Regions from separate parts of the Aquabacter sp. DMC10 genome, predicted to be linked through region 1. Evidence: predicted binding sites of a transcription regulator. Region 1 holds the regulator's gene; each other region holds the start of a gene.
What was found. Region 1 encodes LexA, which represses DNA repair genes until DNA is damaged. Its sites were predicted from a motif close to TGTTCNNNNTGTGTTCNG; they were not measured.

Region 1 (4,258 bases):
GGAGAGGTGGCCATGGCGGCGGAGACGCTGGCCCTCATCCGCTCCGGCAATGCCAAGAAGGGCGACGTGCTGGGCATCGCGCGCATTGCGGGAATCATGGCCGCCAAGCGCACGCATGAGCTCATTCCGCTCTGCCACCCCCTCATGCTCGCCAAGGTGGAGCTGGAGGTGGAGCCGGACGATGCCCTCCCCGGCCTGCGGGTGACCGCGCGGGTGAAGACCACGGGCCAGACCGGCGTGGAGATGGAGGCGCTCACCGCCGTCTCCGTCGCCTGCCTGACCATCTATGACATGGCCAAGGCGGCAGACCGGGGCATGCGCATCGGCGGCATCCGCCTGATGGAAAAGGCCGGCGGCCGTTCCGGCCACTGGCGGGCCGAACCCTGACCGGCCGCGCGAGGATCATCCCATGTCCCTGATGCCGGTCGACGCCGCCCTCTCCCTCGTCCTGTCCGACCTCGTCCCGCTTCCGGCGGAGACCGTGCCGGTGGGCGAGGCCGTGGGCCGCGTGCTGGCCGAAGATCTTGTGGCCCGTCGGAGCCAGCCGGTGGCCGATATGTCGGCCATGGATGGCTATGCGGTGCGCGCCGCCGACATTGCCGCCCTCCCCGTCCGCCTGCCCGTGCGGGGCGAATCGGCCGCTGGCCGCCCCCTCGGCGCGCCGCTCGCGCCCGGCACCGCCGCGCGCATCTTCACCGGCGCGCTGGTGCCGGAGGGCGCCGACACGGTGGTGATCCAGGAAAACACGCGCCGCGATGGCGATGACGTGGTGGTGGAGAAAGAGACGGCGCCCGGCCGCAACATCCGCCGCAAGGGCTTTGATTTTGCCGAAGGCACGGTGATTCTGAAGGCCGGCCAGCGGCTCAATGCCCGCGACGTCATGCTCGCCGCCGCCGCCAACCATTCCACCCTGATGGTCCGCCGCCGGCCGCGCGTCGGCATCCTTCAGACGGGGGATGAATTGGTGCGCCCCGGCGAAGCCCGGGCTGCCTCGGATGTGGTCATGTCCAACGTGTTTGGCCTCACCGCCCTCGCGCGGGCGGCAGGCGCCGAGGTGAGCGACCTTGGCAAGGTGGAAGACACGCTGGAGGGGACCCGCGCCGCCATCGCCCGCGCCCGCGCGGAGGGCTTCGACGTGCTGGTGACATCCGGCGGCGCCTCGGTGGGTGAGCACGACCTTATGGCGCCGGCCCTGCGCGCCGAGGGGATCGCCCTCACCGTCCATAAGATCGCGCTGCGGCCCGGCAAGCCGCTCATGTATGGCCGCGGCGGCGACATGCGCGTTCTGGGCCTGCCCGGCAATCCCGTCTCGTCCTATGTCTGCGCCTTCCTCTTCCTGGCGCCGCTTGTGAAAGCGCTCCAAGGCATGGCGGAATTGGAGACACCCCGGGTGCCCGCCCGCCTGGCGGCGCCCGTGAAGGCCAATGACATTCGGCTCGACTTCATGCGCTGCACCAGCCGGCCCGGAGTGGACGGCGTGCCGGAGGTCACCCCCCTGCCCCTCCAGGACAGCGGCATGATCTCCGCCCTGGCGCTGGCCGATTGCCTGCTGGTGCGCCCCGCCTTCGCCCCGGAGGGCGCGCCGGGCGAGGCGTGCGAGATCATCCGCCTGGCGGACTGATCTGCGTCCGCGACAAAGCTCACCCTCTCATCCGCGCTTTTACCTCATGTTCACTCTTGTGGAACACAAAAGGAACATGTAGAGAATTGTTCTCGATTTGTTTCGCTTTCCTTCGCCTTTTTACGGAGGGTCGAAGGCGAGCGGACGGATCGGCGCCGGATAAGGACCGGGTGCGCCGCGGCCTGAGCCGGGTGTGTCCCGGCGCCGTTGGACCCATCCGTGCGAGAGGGGCCGCAATTGGGTGGACTGGCCTGTCCGGGGCACGGACGCGTCGGGGCTGCCGGCTGGGACGGGATCTGCGATGCTGACACGCAAGCAATATGACCTGCTGCGCTTCATTCATGAACGCCTGAAGGAGACGGGGGTGCCTCCCTCCTTCGACGAGATGAAGGAGGCGCTGGACCTGCGGTCGAAGTCGGGCATCCATCGCCTCATCACGGCGCTGGAAGAACGCGGCTTCATTCGTCGCCTGCCCAACCGGGCCCGCGCGCTGGAGGTGGTGCGCCTGCCGGACAGCGTTGCGCCGGCCCTGGGCACGAGCCGCGCCAAGGGCTTCTCGCCCTCCGTGATCGAGGGCAGCCTCGGCCGGGTGCGGCCGCCGGTGGATGACGAAGAGGATGTGGCCACCACTGTCGCCGTGCCGGTGATGGGCCGCATCGCGGCCGGCACGCCCATTTCGGCCATCCAGAGCCGCAGCCACACCCTCAACCTGCCGCCCGACATGCTGGGCGTGGGGGAGCATTTTGCCCTGGAAGTGCGCGGCGACAGCATGATCGAGGCCGGCATCCTGGATGGCGACACCGTGCTGATCCGCAAGTGCGACACCGCCGATACCGGGGACATCGTGGTCGCCCTGGTGGATGACGAGGAAGCCACCTTAAAGCGCCTGCGCAAGAAGGGCGCCTCCATTGCCCTCGAGGCGGCCAATCCCTCTTATGAGACCCGAATCTTCGGGCCGGACCGGGTTCGGATCCAGGGGCGGCTTGTGGGCTTGATGCGTCGTTACTGAGTGGGGGCCGCAAGCTTGCAACCAGTGATACATTCGTTCGAGTGAACACGCCTGCCGGGAAATTCTCCCTGTCGGTTCGTGAAACTTTTTGACCACATTGCCCGCCGCGCCAGATTCCTTTCTGGAACGCCTTGAATGTAAGGCGGTAAGCTAGACAGTAGAGCCATCTATACGCCGCATGTGGGGAGGCGGGGGTGGCGACTACAGTTGTCTATGCGACGGGGGACGGTGCTATCGTTCAGGGCGATAGCGGGTTTAATATTCTCTATGGCACCAATGAAGCTCAGACGGCGCAATATAGCGGCCTGACGATTAAAGGGGCGGGTGCCGAGGACACCATCTACGGCGTCAATATGATCGCCTCCACCGCCTATGGGAATGCGGGGGACGACGTCCTTTACGCCGGGACATCCAGCAATTCCTCGTTTTACGGTGGCATTGGCGAGGACATCCTCTACGGCGACTCCTCGCAGAATAATACGTTCTACGGCGACGCCGGCATCGACAGCTTCTATGGCGGGAGCTCTGTAAATGCCACCGTCTATGGCGGCGGCGGGGCCAATACCTATTTCGGCGACAACGCGTCAGGCACCATCACCTATACGGCCGGCAATGATGGCGACACGGTCTATGCCGGTGCGCTTGAGGCTGGCTCCACGCTGCATGCCAATGGCGGGACGGGAGCGGATACCTTCTTGGGCAACACCGCCCAGGGCGAAGTGACCTTCGCGGGTGGCGGGGGAGACGACGTCTATTACGTCAATAACGCCGCCAATGTGGTCATCACCGATAGTTCCGGGTCCGATAGCGTCTTTTTTGACGGGACACCCAACCAATACACGACGTCCGCCTCTGGTGACACGCTGACCATATCAACGGCAGGCCAGACTGTGACGATGCAGGGAGTAGAGAATATCTACTTCAGCGACGGCAACGGCGGCTACATCGGCTATACCGATGAGGAACTCTCGACCCACGTGTTCTATGCGTCCGCAGATGGCGAAACGGTCCAGGGCACCAGCGCCACCGAGACCCTCTACGGCACCAATGAGGATGGGACCGCACAGTATTCGAACCTGATCATCAACGCCGCCGGTGGCAACGACACCATCTATGGCGGCAACATGACCGCCTCCAGTGCCTACGGCAATGCGAACAACGACGTTCTCTATGCGGGAACGTCCAGTCACTCCAGCTATTATGGCGGGGTAGGTAACGACGAATTTCACGCCGATTCTTCAACTTATGCCAGTTTCTACGGTGACGGCGTCACCGACACCTTCCATGCCGAAACATCCAATAACGGCGCCTTTTATGGCGGTGCCGGCATCAGCACGTTCTACGGCGACAGCGCCACGGGTTCCGTTCAATTCTATGGTGGCAATGCCGGCAATACGGTCCATGCCGATGAGATCGCCCGCGGCGCGACGCTGAATGCCTATGGCGGCACTGGCGCGGATGAGTTCCACGGCGACAGTGCGCAGGGCTTTATCAATTTCTACGGCGGGTCGGGCAACGACACTTATTATGTGGAGAGCGCCGCCAATGTGACCGTCAGCGACAGTGGCGGCACGGACAGCCTCTATCTCAGCAGCGGCGAAGGCACCTACACGTTCGAGTTCGACGCC
Region 2 (4,258 bases), on a different contig from region 1:
GCGCGGTGACCTTCGGCAGCTACGGCATTGGCGGGGCCAACCATCTGGTGGCGGAGATGTTCGCGGCCACCGCCGGCATCAAGCTGCTGCATGTGCCCTATCGCGGCACGGCGCCCGCCGTCACCGATCTGATGAGCGGCCAGCTGGATCTCGTCTTCTCCGATCCCTTCTCGGCGCTCGCCAATGTGCGCGCCGGAAAGCTGCGCGCCATCGCGGTGACCGGCAAGAACCGCTCGCCCGTGCTGCCGGACGTGCCGACCTTGGCCCAGAGCGGCTTTCCCGAGTTCGACGCGGTGGGCTGGCACGGCATCCTCGCCCCCGCCGGCACGCCCGCCGACATCGTCGCCAAGCTGAACGGCGCCATCGTGAAGATCCTGGCCGATCCCGAGACCAAGGCCCTGCTCGCCGCCCAGGCCACCGAAGCGGTGGGCGATACGCCGGCGGAGTTCGGCGCCTTCATCAAGGCGGACGTGGCCAAGTGGTCGGCCATCGCCAAGGACGCCAACATCACCGTGGAGTGAGGCCCCGCCGCCGGCCCTTTGCCCCATGGACCTACCGGCCCGCCTTCGCCTAACTAGGGGAAAGCGGGCCGTGCCCCGCCTCACCTGCGGGGGACGCCATGCAGCGCGTGACGGTGACGCTGGACGAAGACCTGGTGGCCGAACTCGACCGCTTCATCGAGACGCGGGGCTATCAGAACCGCTCCGAGGCGGTGCGCGATCTCGTGCGCTCCGGCCTGCGGGAGGCCACCGAACAGGCCGACGAGAGCCAGCACAGCGTCGGCGCCCTGGTCTATCTCTATGACCACGAGGCGCGGAACATGGCCAAGCGCCTGACCGAGGCGCACCACCAGCACCATGATTTGTCCGTGTGCACCATGCACATGCATCTTGACCACGACCAATGCCTGGAAGTGGCGCTGCTGCGCGGCGCGACGCCGGACCTGCGGCATTTCTCCGAGCATCTGATCGCCGAGCGCGGCGTGCGCCACGGCCGCCTGGTGCTCATTCCCGCCGACCCGCCCCATGAGCACGGGCACGGGCACGGGCACGGGCACGGCCATTCCCATTCCAAAGCCCATTCGCATTCCCACGCCGCCCCGCACGGGCGGGACGATGGACAAGACCATGGGGAAAGCTAGCGGCGGAGCGGAAGAGGCGTTCGGGCGGTTTGTTTGGCCGCCGGTTCCGGTATAGGGTCGCGCGCGCTCCCATGCCGAGCCCGTGTCCCTCCTGTCGCATAAGGCGAGACGAGGGACAGGGGCACCGCGGGGGCGAGGGGCGACGACACACGAAGGAAGACAGGTCCATGCGTTTCATTGCACCCATGGCAGCACTCGTCCTGGCGGCTTCCGCATGCGCCGCCTTGGCGCAGACGGCTCCGGCCCAGCCCTCCGCCACGCCGGCCCCCGCTGCCCAGACCCCTGCCGCGCCCGCGCAGGGCAGTGCGGCGCCCGCCGGCCAGGATAACGGCCTGTCCGCCGCCGGAACGCCCCGGCGCCCCGAAGTCACCATCGCCCGCCCCATTGAGATGGTCATCATCCAGCAGGCGGCCGGCATGACCTTCGACGGCAAGGTGCTTACCTTGACCGGCGTTCCCCCGGTCACCGCCTTCGCCGTGGACCGTCCCGAGCGCATCGGCGGCACCATGACCACCGAGCAGTTCGTCAAGCTGTGGAACGCCACGGTCCAGGTGCTCAAGAACGACCCGCCGAACGCCGCCTTGACCGTGCTTGGCCCGACCCCTGCGCAGGTGGTGGTGGAACTGGGCACCGTCACCCAGGAAGGCACCACGCTGACCTTCCATGCCGGCCTGCTCGACGGCGACCTGCCCGCCAGCGGCGGCCCGGTGAACATCGTCACCGCCCCCACCGTCTATCGTCCCATGGAGCGCAACGGCACCTTCCTGAAGTGCTGGTGGAGCCCCTATTGGGTCCAGCGCGTCTGCCGCGCCGCCTGGTGAGGTCGGAAGACCCCTCATCCTACCTCCGACCTATGGGCGACCGGATTGCGAGAGGCGCGCCCCTCGCAATCCGGCCCTGCCGGTGCCATTTTGTTCTCGCATGAGAATCACTGATGCGAGACGAGACCGCTTCTTTGTCCATTCCCGCCGAACCTAAGGGCCCCCGCGCACGGGGCACCGTCGAGGCCCCCGCCCCCCGCCCCGGCGGCATCGCCGAGCGGGCGCGCGCGGGTGCGGCCCCGGTGCGGCCGTATCTGGCCGGCCTTAATCCCGAGCAGCGAGCGGCGGTGGAGACGGTGGACGGCCCGGTTCTGGTGCTCGCCGGCGCCGGCACCGGCAAGACGCGGGTGCTGACCACCCGCATCGCCCATATCCTGGCCACCGGCCGCGCCTTCCCCTCCCAGATCCTCGCCGTGACCTTCACCAACAAGGCCGCGCGGGAGATGAAGGAGCGCATCCATTCCATGGTGGGTGACGCCGTGGAGGGCATGCCCTGGCTCGGCACCTTCCACTCCATCGGCGTGCGCATCCTGCGCCGGCATTGCGAACTGGTGGGGCTGACCAGCAGCTTCACCATCCTCGACACCGACGACCAGATCCGCCTGCTGAAGCAATTGCTCGCCGCCGAGAGCATCGACGAGAAGCGCTGGCCGGCCCGGCTGCTGGCCGCCACCATCGACGGCTGGAAGAATCGCGGCCTCTCGCCCGAGCACGTTCCGGCGGGGGAAGGCTCCGCCTTCGCCAATGGCCGCGGCAAGAGCCTTTATGCCGCCTATCAGGCGCGGCTGAAGGCGCTGAACGCGGTGGATTTCGGCGACCTGCTCCTGGAGGGCATCCGCCTGTTCCGCGAGCACCCGGACGTGCTCGCCGATTATCACCGGCGGTTCAAGTACCTGCTGGTGGATGAGTACCAGGACACCAACGTCGCCCAGTATCTGTGGCTGCGCCTGCTGGCGCAGGGCTCGCGCAACGTGTGCTGCGTGGGCGATGACGACCAGTCCATCTATGGCTGGCGCGGCGCGGAAGTGGACAACATCCTGCGATTCGAGAGCGATTTTCCCGGCGCCACCGTCATCCGGCTCGAACGCAACTACCGGTCCACGGGCCATATTCTCGGCGCCGCCGCCCATGTGATCGCCAACAATGAGGGCCGGCTCGGCAAGACGCTGTTCTCCGAAGGCGAGATGGGCGAGAAGGTGGCGGTCACCGGCGCCTGGGATTCGGGCGAGGAAGCCCGCGCCATCGGCGACGAAATCGAGGCGCTCCACCGCGCCGGCCACACCCTCTCCCAGATCGCCATCCTCGTGCGCGCCTCCTTCCAGATGCGCGAGTTCGAGGACCGGTTCGTGACGCTCGGCCTGCCCTATCGGGTCATTGGCGGCCCGCGCTTCTATGAGCGCGCGGAGATCCGCGATGCGCTGGCCTATCTGCGCTGCGTGCTCTCCCCCGCCGACGACCTCGCCTTCGAGCGCATCGTGAATGTGCCCAAGCGCGGCATCGGGGACGCCACCGTCAAGCAGATCCACGATGTGGCCCGCGCCGCCGCCGTCCCCTTGCAGGATGCCGCCCGCGTGCTGACCGAGAGCGAGGAATTGAAGCCGAAGGTGCGCGGCACGCTGCGCGGCCTCCTCCAATCCTTCGACCGCTGGCGCGAGCAGGCCCGCGCCTTGCCGCACACCGAATTGGCCGAGATCGTCCTCGACGAGAGCGGCTATACGGAGATGTGGCAGAAGGACCGCTCCGCCGAGGCGGCGGGACGGCTGGAAAACCTCAAAGAGCTGGTGCGCTCCATGGAGGCGTTCGAGAATCTCCAGGGCTTCCTGGAGCACATCTCCCTCGTCATGGACGTGGACAATGGCGCCGGCGAGGACGCCGTGCAGGTGATGACGCTGCATTCCGCCAAGGGGCTGGAATTCGACACCGTCTTCCTGCCCGGCTGGGAAGAGGGCCTCTTCCCCCACCAGCGGGCGCTGGACGAGCAGGGCAAGGCGGGCCTGGAGGAAGAGCGGCGCCTGGCCTATGTGGGCCTCACCCGGGCGCGGGCGAGCGCGCGGGTCTATTTCGCCTCCAACCGGCGCATTCACGGCATGTGGAATTCCACCGTGCCCAGCCGTTTCCTGGACGAACTGCCCGACGCCCATGTGGAAGTGCAGGAATCGCGCGGCGGCTTCGGCTGGGGCGGCTCCTCCTATGGCCAGAGCCGGTTTGATCGCGCGGCCACGGTGGAGCCCTTCTCCACCTCGTCCTATTCCACCCCCGGCTGGGGCCGCGCCCAGGCGGCGCGGGGCTCCGGCGG
Region 3 (4,258 bases), on a different contig from region 1:
CTCAGCTTCTCCATCCCAGGCTGCGGGAGATGCGCGCGGCGGTGCCGGTGACCTCTGCAACCTGGGTATCGGGGGGATCGGGGGGAATGAATTGCGTGGCGCCGACGATGGCCAGAGAGCCGACGAGGGTGCCGCGATGGTCAAAAATGGGGGCGGCCAGCGTGTTAACGCCGGTCAGCACCTCGTCGGGGGCGGTGGACCAGCGGCGCTGGCGCACGAGGCTGATCTCGCGGGCGAGGGCGTCCGGGTCGGTGATCGTATGGGCGGTCCAGCTCTTCAGCGGCGCCGCGAGCGCGCGCGGCAGCAAATCGGCCGTGCCGAAGGCGAGCCAGACCTTGCCGTGGGCGCTGGCGTGGAAGTCGAGCCGCGTGCCTGGCCGGGTGGCGAATTCGATGAGGGTGCGGCCCTGCACCAGTTCCAGCACCACTACCTCGCCGTCCACGAGGGCGCAGATGGTGACCGCCTGGCCGGTGCGGTCGCGCAATTCCATGAGCTCCGCGCGGGCGGCGGAAAGCACGTCGAAGCGGGCACGCAGCGCCTCGCCCAGCACCATGAGTTTGACACCCGCGTCATAGCGCCCGGTCTCCGGGTCCTGCCGCACGAAGCCATGGCGCTGGAGGGTGACGAGGTGGCGATAGACGGTGGCCTTGGAAGCCGAGAAATGGGCGGCGATCTGGGCCAGCGCCAGCGGCCGGCTCTGCATGGCCAGGAATTCCACCATGCGCAAGGCGAGGTCGAGCGTGCTGGTGCCCGTGGCGGACGATGCCGCCGGTGCCGTCTCTTGCGCCATCTCCGACGCAAGGGCGCGGTCCTCGCCTGAAGCCGGCGCAGCAGGCATGGGAGCAGCGCCGCGCTGGCCGCGCGCCGTCGAACGTGGTGCCACGTTCCAATCCTCTTATGAGCGTTTCCGAAGGATGTTTCGTTTTGAATAGTGAAACATCATTTTGTTATTCAGACGGTACGGCGCACCACGTCTTTGGTCAAGCCGGATTCTTGTTGGTGCAATGCGGGCACTATCTTGTGCCGCGCAGCATCGCCTCGCCCGTTGCTTCAGCGGTTGTGCCACGGGCGCAAGCCTTCGCGGCCGGCGGGCGTCACCCGCGGCTCATCGCCCCCCGATGCAACCGATGGCCCGCCGACCGGGCACAGCCCGGTCAGGGCCGGCGCTGTCGTGCGCCGGCCGGATGGGAATAAATGCGGGGAGGGCGCGCGGCTGGGCGCCCCGCTGGACCTCAGCCCTTGGTGCCGATCCGGTCGCCCCGGGCCTGGTCTTCCGCCTGCAGCGACCACACCGCCACGAACAGCGCGGCGATGAGGGGGCCCACCACGATGCCGTCGATGCCGAACAGGGACAGGCCGCCGAGGGTGGACACCAGCACCACATAATCGGGCAGACGCGTTCCCTTCCCCACCAAGGGCGGGCGCAGGATGTTGTCGATCATGCTGATGACGAACACCCCGACCGCCAGCAGGATCAGGGCGCGCACATAGTCGCCGGACAGGGCCAGGATGAGCGCCGCGGGCCCCCAGATGAGGAAGGAGCCCACCGCCGGCACCAGCGACATCATGGCCATGAGCACGCCCCACATCAGCGCGCCATTGATGCCCAGCAACCAGAAGGCCACGCCTCCCGCCGCCCCCTGCAGGAGCGCGATGATGAGATTGCCCTTCACCGTCGCTTGGACCACGTCGGAGAACTTGGACAGGATGCTGTTCGTATGGTGCGGGCTGAGGGGGCTGGTGCGGCGAATGGTGGCGGCGAGCGAAGGGCCGTCACGGAACAGGAAGAACAGCATGTAAAGCATCACGCCGAGGCCGACGAAGAGCTGTGCGGTGCCCTGCCCGATGCTCACCGCCCGCGCCGCGATCGCCTGCGAGGCCTGGGCGAGCACCGAGGCGATGCGTTCACCGAACTGGCCGAGCGTTTCCCGGGTGAGCGGGGGCAACATGTCGCGCAGCATGGCCGGCATCAGGGCCTCGACCCGGGCGGCAAGCTCGGTGGGATTGAACTCGCGCGAGGAAATGCGCTGGTAGAGGCCGTTGGCCTCCTGCGCGAGGGAGGCCAGGATCATGGACCCGGGAATGACCACGATGCAGATGCAGGCGAGCACGCTCAACGCCGCCGCAAGGCCCGGGCGACCTCCCAGCACGCGCTCCAGCCAACGCTGGAGCGGCTGGAACAGAATGGTCAGGATCACCGCCCACAGCACCGCGCTATAATAGGGCAGTAGCAGCCAGATGAAGGCGATGGTGGTCAGCGCGATGACCACCAGGAACGAGGCCTGTTCCACATTCGGACGTTGCATCAGGTCTCCCGCCCTCCATGACCGGCCCATGCGACCGGAACGCCCCCATACCACTGAAAGCGCGGCTGGGCGGAGGAGTTTCCACCGGTCCGCTGGCGATTTGGCCAGTGGCATGACCAAGTGGCATGACCAAGTGGCATGAGAACATATTGCGAACGTAGAACAAAGGTGGTACGAAAAAACATCCGAGACAATCTTGCGTCCGGCGCGGAGCACAGCGATGACTCAGTCGACACTCAGACTCGTCGAAGGTTCTTCCATGGATAAGACGAAGGCACTCGACGCCGCGCTGTCGCAAATCGAGCGGCATTTCGGCAAGGGCTCGATCATGCGGCTCGGCAAGAGCGGCAAAGTGATGGAGGTGGAGAGCATCCCCTCCGGCTCGCTCGGGCTAGACATTGCGCTTGGCATCGGCGGCCTGCCCAAGGGGCGCATCGTGGAGATCTTCGGGCCGGAATCATCCGGCAAGACCACGCTCGCGCTCCACGTGGTGGCGGAGGCACAGAAGAAGGGCGGCGTATGCGCCTTCATTGATGCCGAGCACGCGCTCGACCCCATCTATGCCCGCAAGCTCGGCGTCAATTTGGATGAATTGCTGATCTCCCAGCCCGATGCCGGCGAGCAAGCCCTGGAGATCGCCGATACGCTGGTGCGCTCCGGCGCCATTGATGTGCTGGTGGTGGATTCGGTGGCCGCTCTCACGCCGCGGGCCGAGCTCGAGGGCGAGATGGGCGAGAACCAGCCCGGCATGCAGGCGCGCCTCATGAGCCAGGCGCTCCGCAAGCTCACCGGCTCCATCTCCAAGTCCAACACCATGGTGATCTTCATCAACCAGATCCGGATGAAGATCGGTGTGATGTACGGCTCGCCCGAGACCACCACCGGCGGCAACGCCCTGAAATTCTACGCCTCCATCCGCCTCGACATCCGCCGCATCGGCATGATTAAGGAGCGCGATGAGGTGGTGGGCAACCAGACCCGCGTGAAGGTGGTCAAGAACAAGCTGGCCCCCCCCTTCAAGCAGGTCGAATTCGACATCATGTATGGCGAGGGCGTGTCCAAGCTCGGCGAACTGCTGGACCTGGGCGTGCGGGCCGGCGTGGTGGAGAAGTCCGGCGCCTGGTTCTCCCATGACAGCCAGAGGCTGGGGCAGGGGCGCGAGAATGCCAAGACCTTCCTGCGCCAGAACCCGGAGATTGCCGCCCGCATCGAGGCGGCCATCCGGCAGAATGCGGGGCTGATTGCCGAGCAGATCCTCACCGGCTCGCCGGAAGAGGATGGCGACGCGGCGAGCCCGGACTGAGCCAAGCGCTGAAGGTCCTTCATTCCTGGCCGGCGGTTGAAGCTTGACGTTTCCACCGCTGGCGGGCTCCGGCCCAGCCCGGGACGGGGCGGTCGCACCGCCGGGCCGCCCGTCCTCCGTGACAGATGTCGCCGGCTGTGAATTGCCCAGCGGGCGATCGCCCCTTTCTGGACAACCGGACAGGTGCCCGCTAAACGAACGGGTCCATTCGGCTTGGCTCCCCTGGGGCACGGCCATGGGCGCCGGACAGCGCTGCGCGGCCGGCGGACGAAACCAAGGGTATGGTGGCCGGGACATGAGCGGCGTCAACGAGATCCGGTCGACGTTCGTCGACTACTTCGTCAAGAACGGTCACGAGGCGGTCGCCTCCTCTCCGCTCGTGCCGCGCAACGATCCCACGCTGATGTTCACCAATGCGGGGATGGTGCAGTTCAAGAACGTCTTTACTGGCGTTGAAAAGCGTCCCTATTCCCGCGCGGTCACCGCCCAGAAGTGCGTTCGCGCCGGCGGCAAGCACAACGACCTGGACAATGTGGGCTATACCGCCCGGCACCACACCTTCTTCGAGATGCTGGGGAATTTCTCCTTCGGCGACTATTTCAAGGACCGCGCCATCGAGCTCGCCTGGGGGCTGGTGACACGTGAGTTC

Region 2: a site for LexA is predicted at 2,043-2,060, ahead of ACT54L_RS23035 (ATP-dependent helicase). Genes of this name have one in related genera too.
Region 3: a site for LexA is predicted at 2,447-2,464, ahead of recA (recombinase RecA). Genes of this name have one in related genera too.

The regions. Positions count from the first base shown of each region.
Region 1 covers NZ_JBQUYX010000005.1:168,852-173,109, forward strand. The annotation lists gene moaC (cyclic pyranopterin monophosphate synthase MoaC) at 1-387, shown strand, start outside; gene ACT54L_RS15340 (molybdopterin molybdotransferase MoeA) at 410-1,621, shown strand; gene lexA (transcriptional repressor LexA) at 1,923-2,630, shown strand; gene ACT54L_RS15350 (Hint domain-containing protein) at 2,825-4,258, shown strand, end outside.
Region 2 covers NZ_JBQUYX010000010.1:94,431-98,688, reverse strand. The annotation lists gene ACT54L_RS23050 (Bug family tripartite tricarboxylate transporter substrate binding protein) at 1-521, shown strand, start outside; gene nikR (nickel-responsive transcriptional regulator NikR) at 620-1,141, shown strand; gene ACT54L_RS23040 (hypothetical protein) at 1,309-1,962, shown strand; gene ACT54L_RS23035 (ATP-dependent helicase) at 2,076-4,258, shown strand, end outside.
Region 3 covers NZ_JBQUYX010000002.1:615,700-619,957, reverse strand. The annotation lists gene ACT54L_RS07575 (IclR family transcriptional regulator) at 2-883, opposite strand; gene ACT54L_RS07570 (AI-2E family transporter) at 1,233-2,306, opposite strand; gene recA (recombinase RecA) at 2,527-3,609, shown strand; gene alaS (alanine--tRNA ligase) at 3,905-4,258, shown strand, end outside.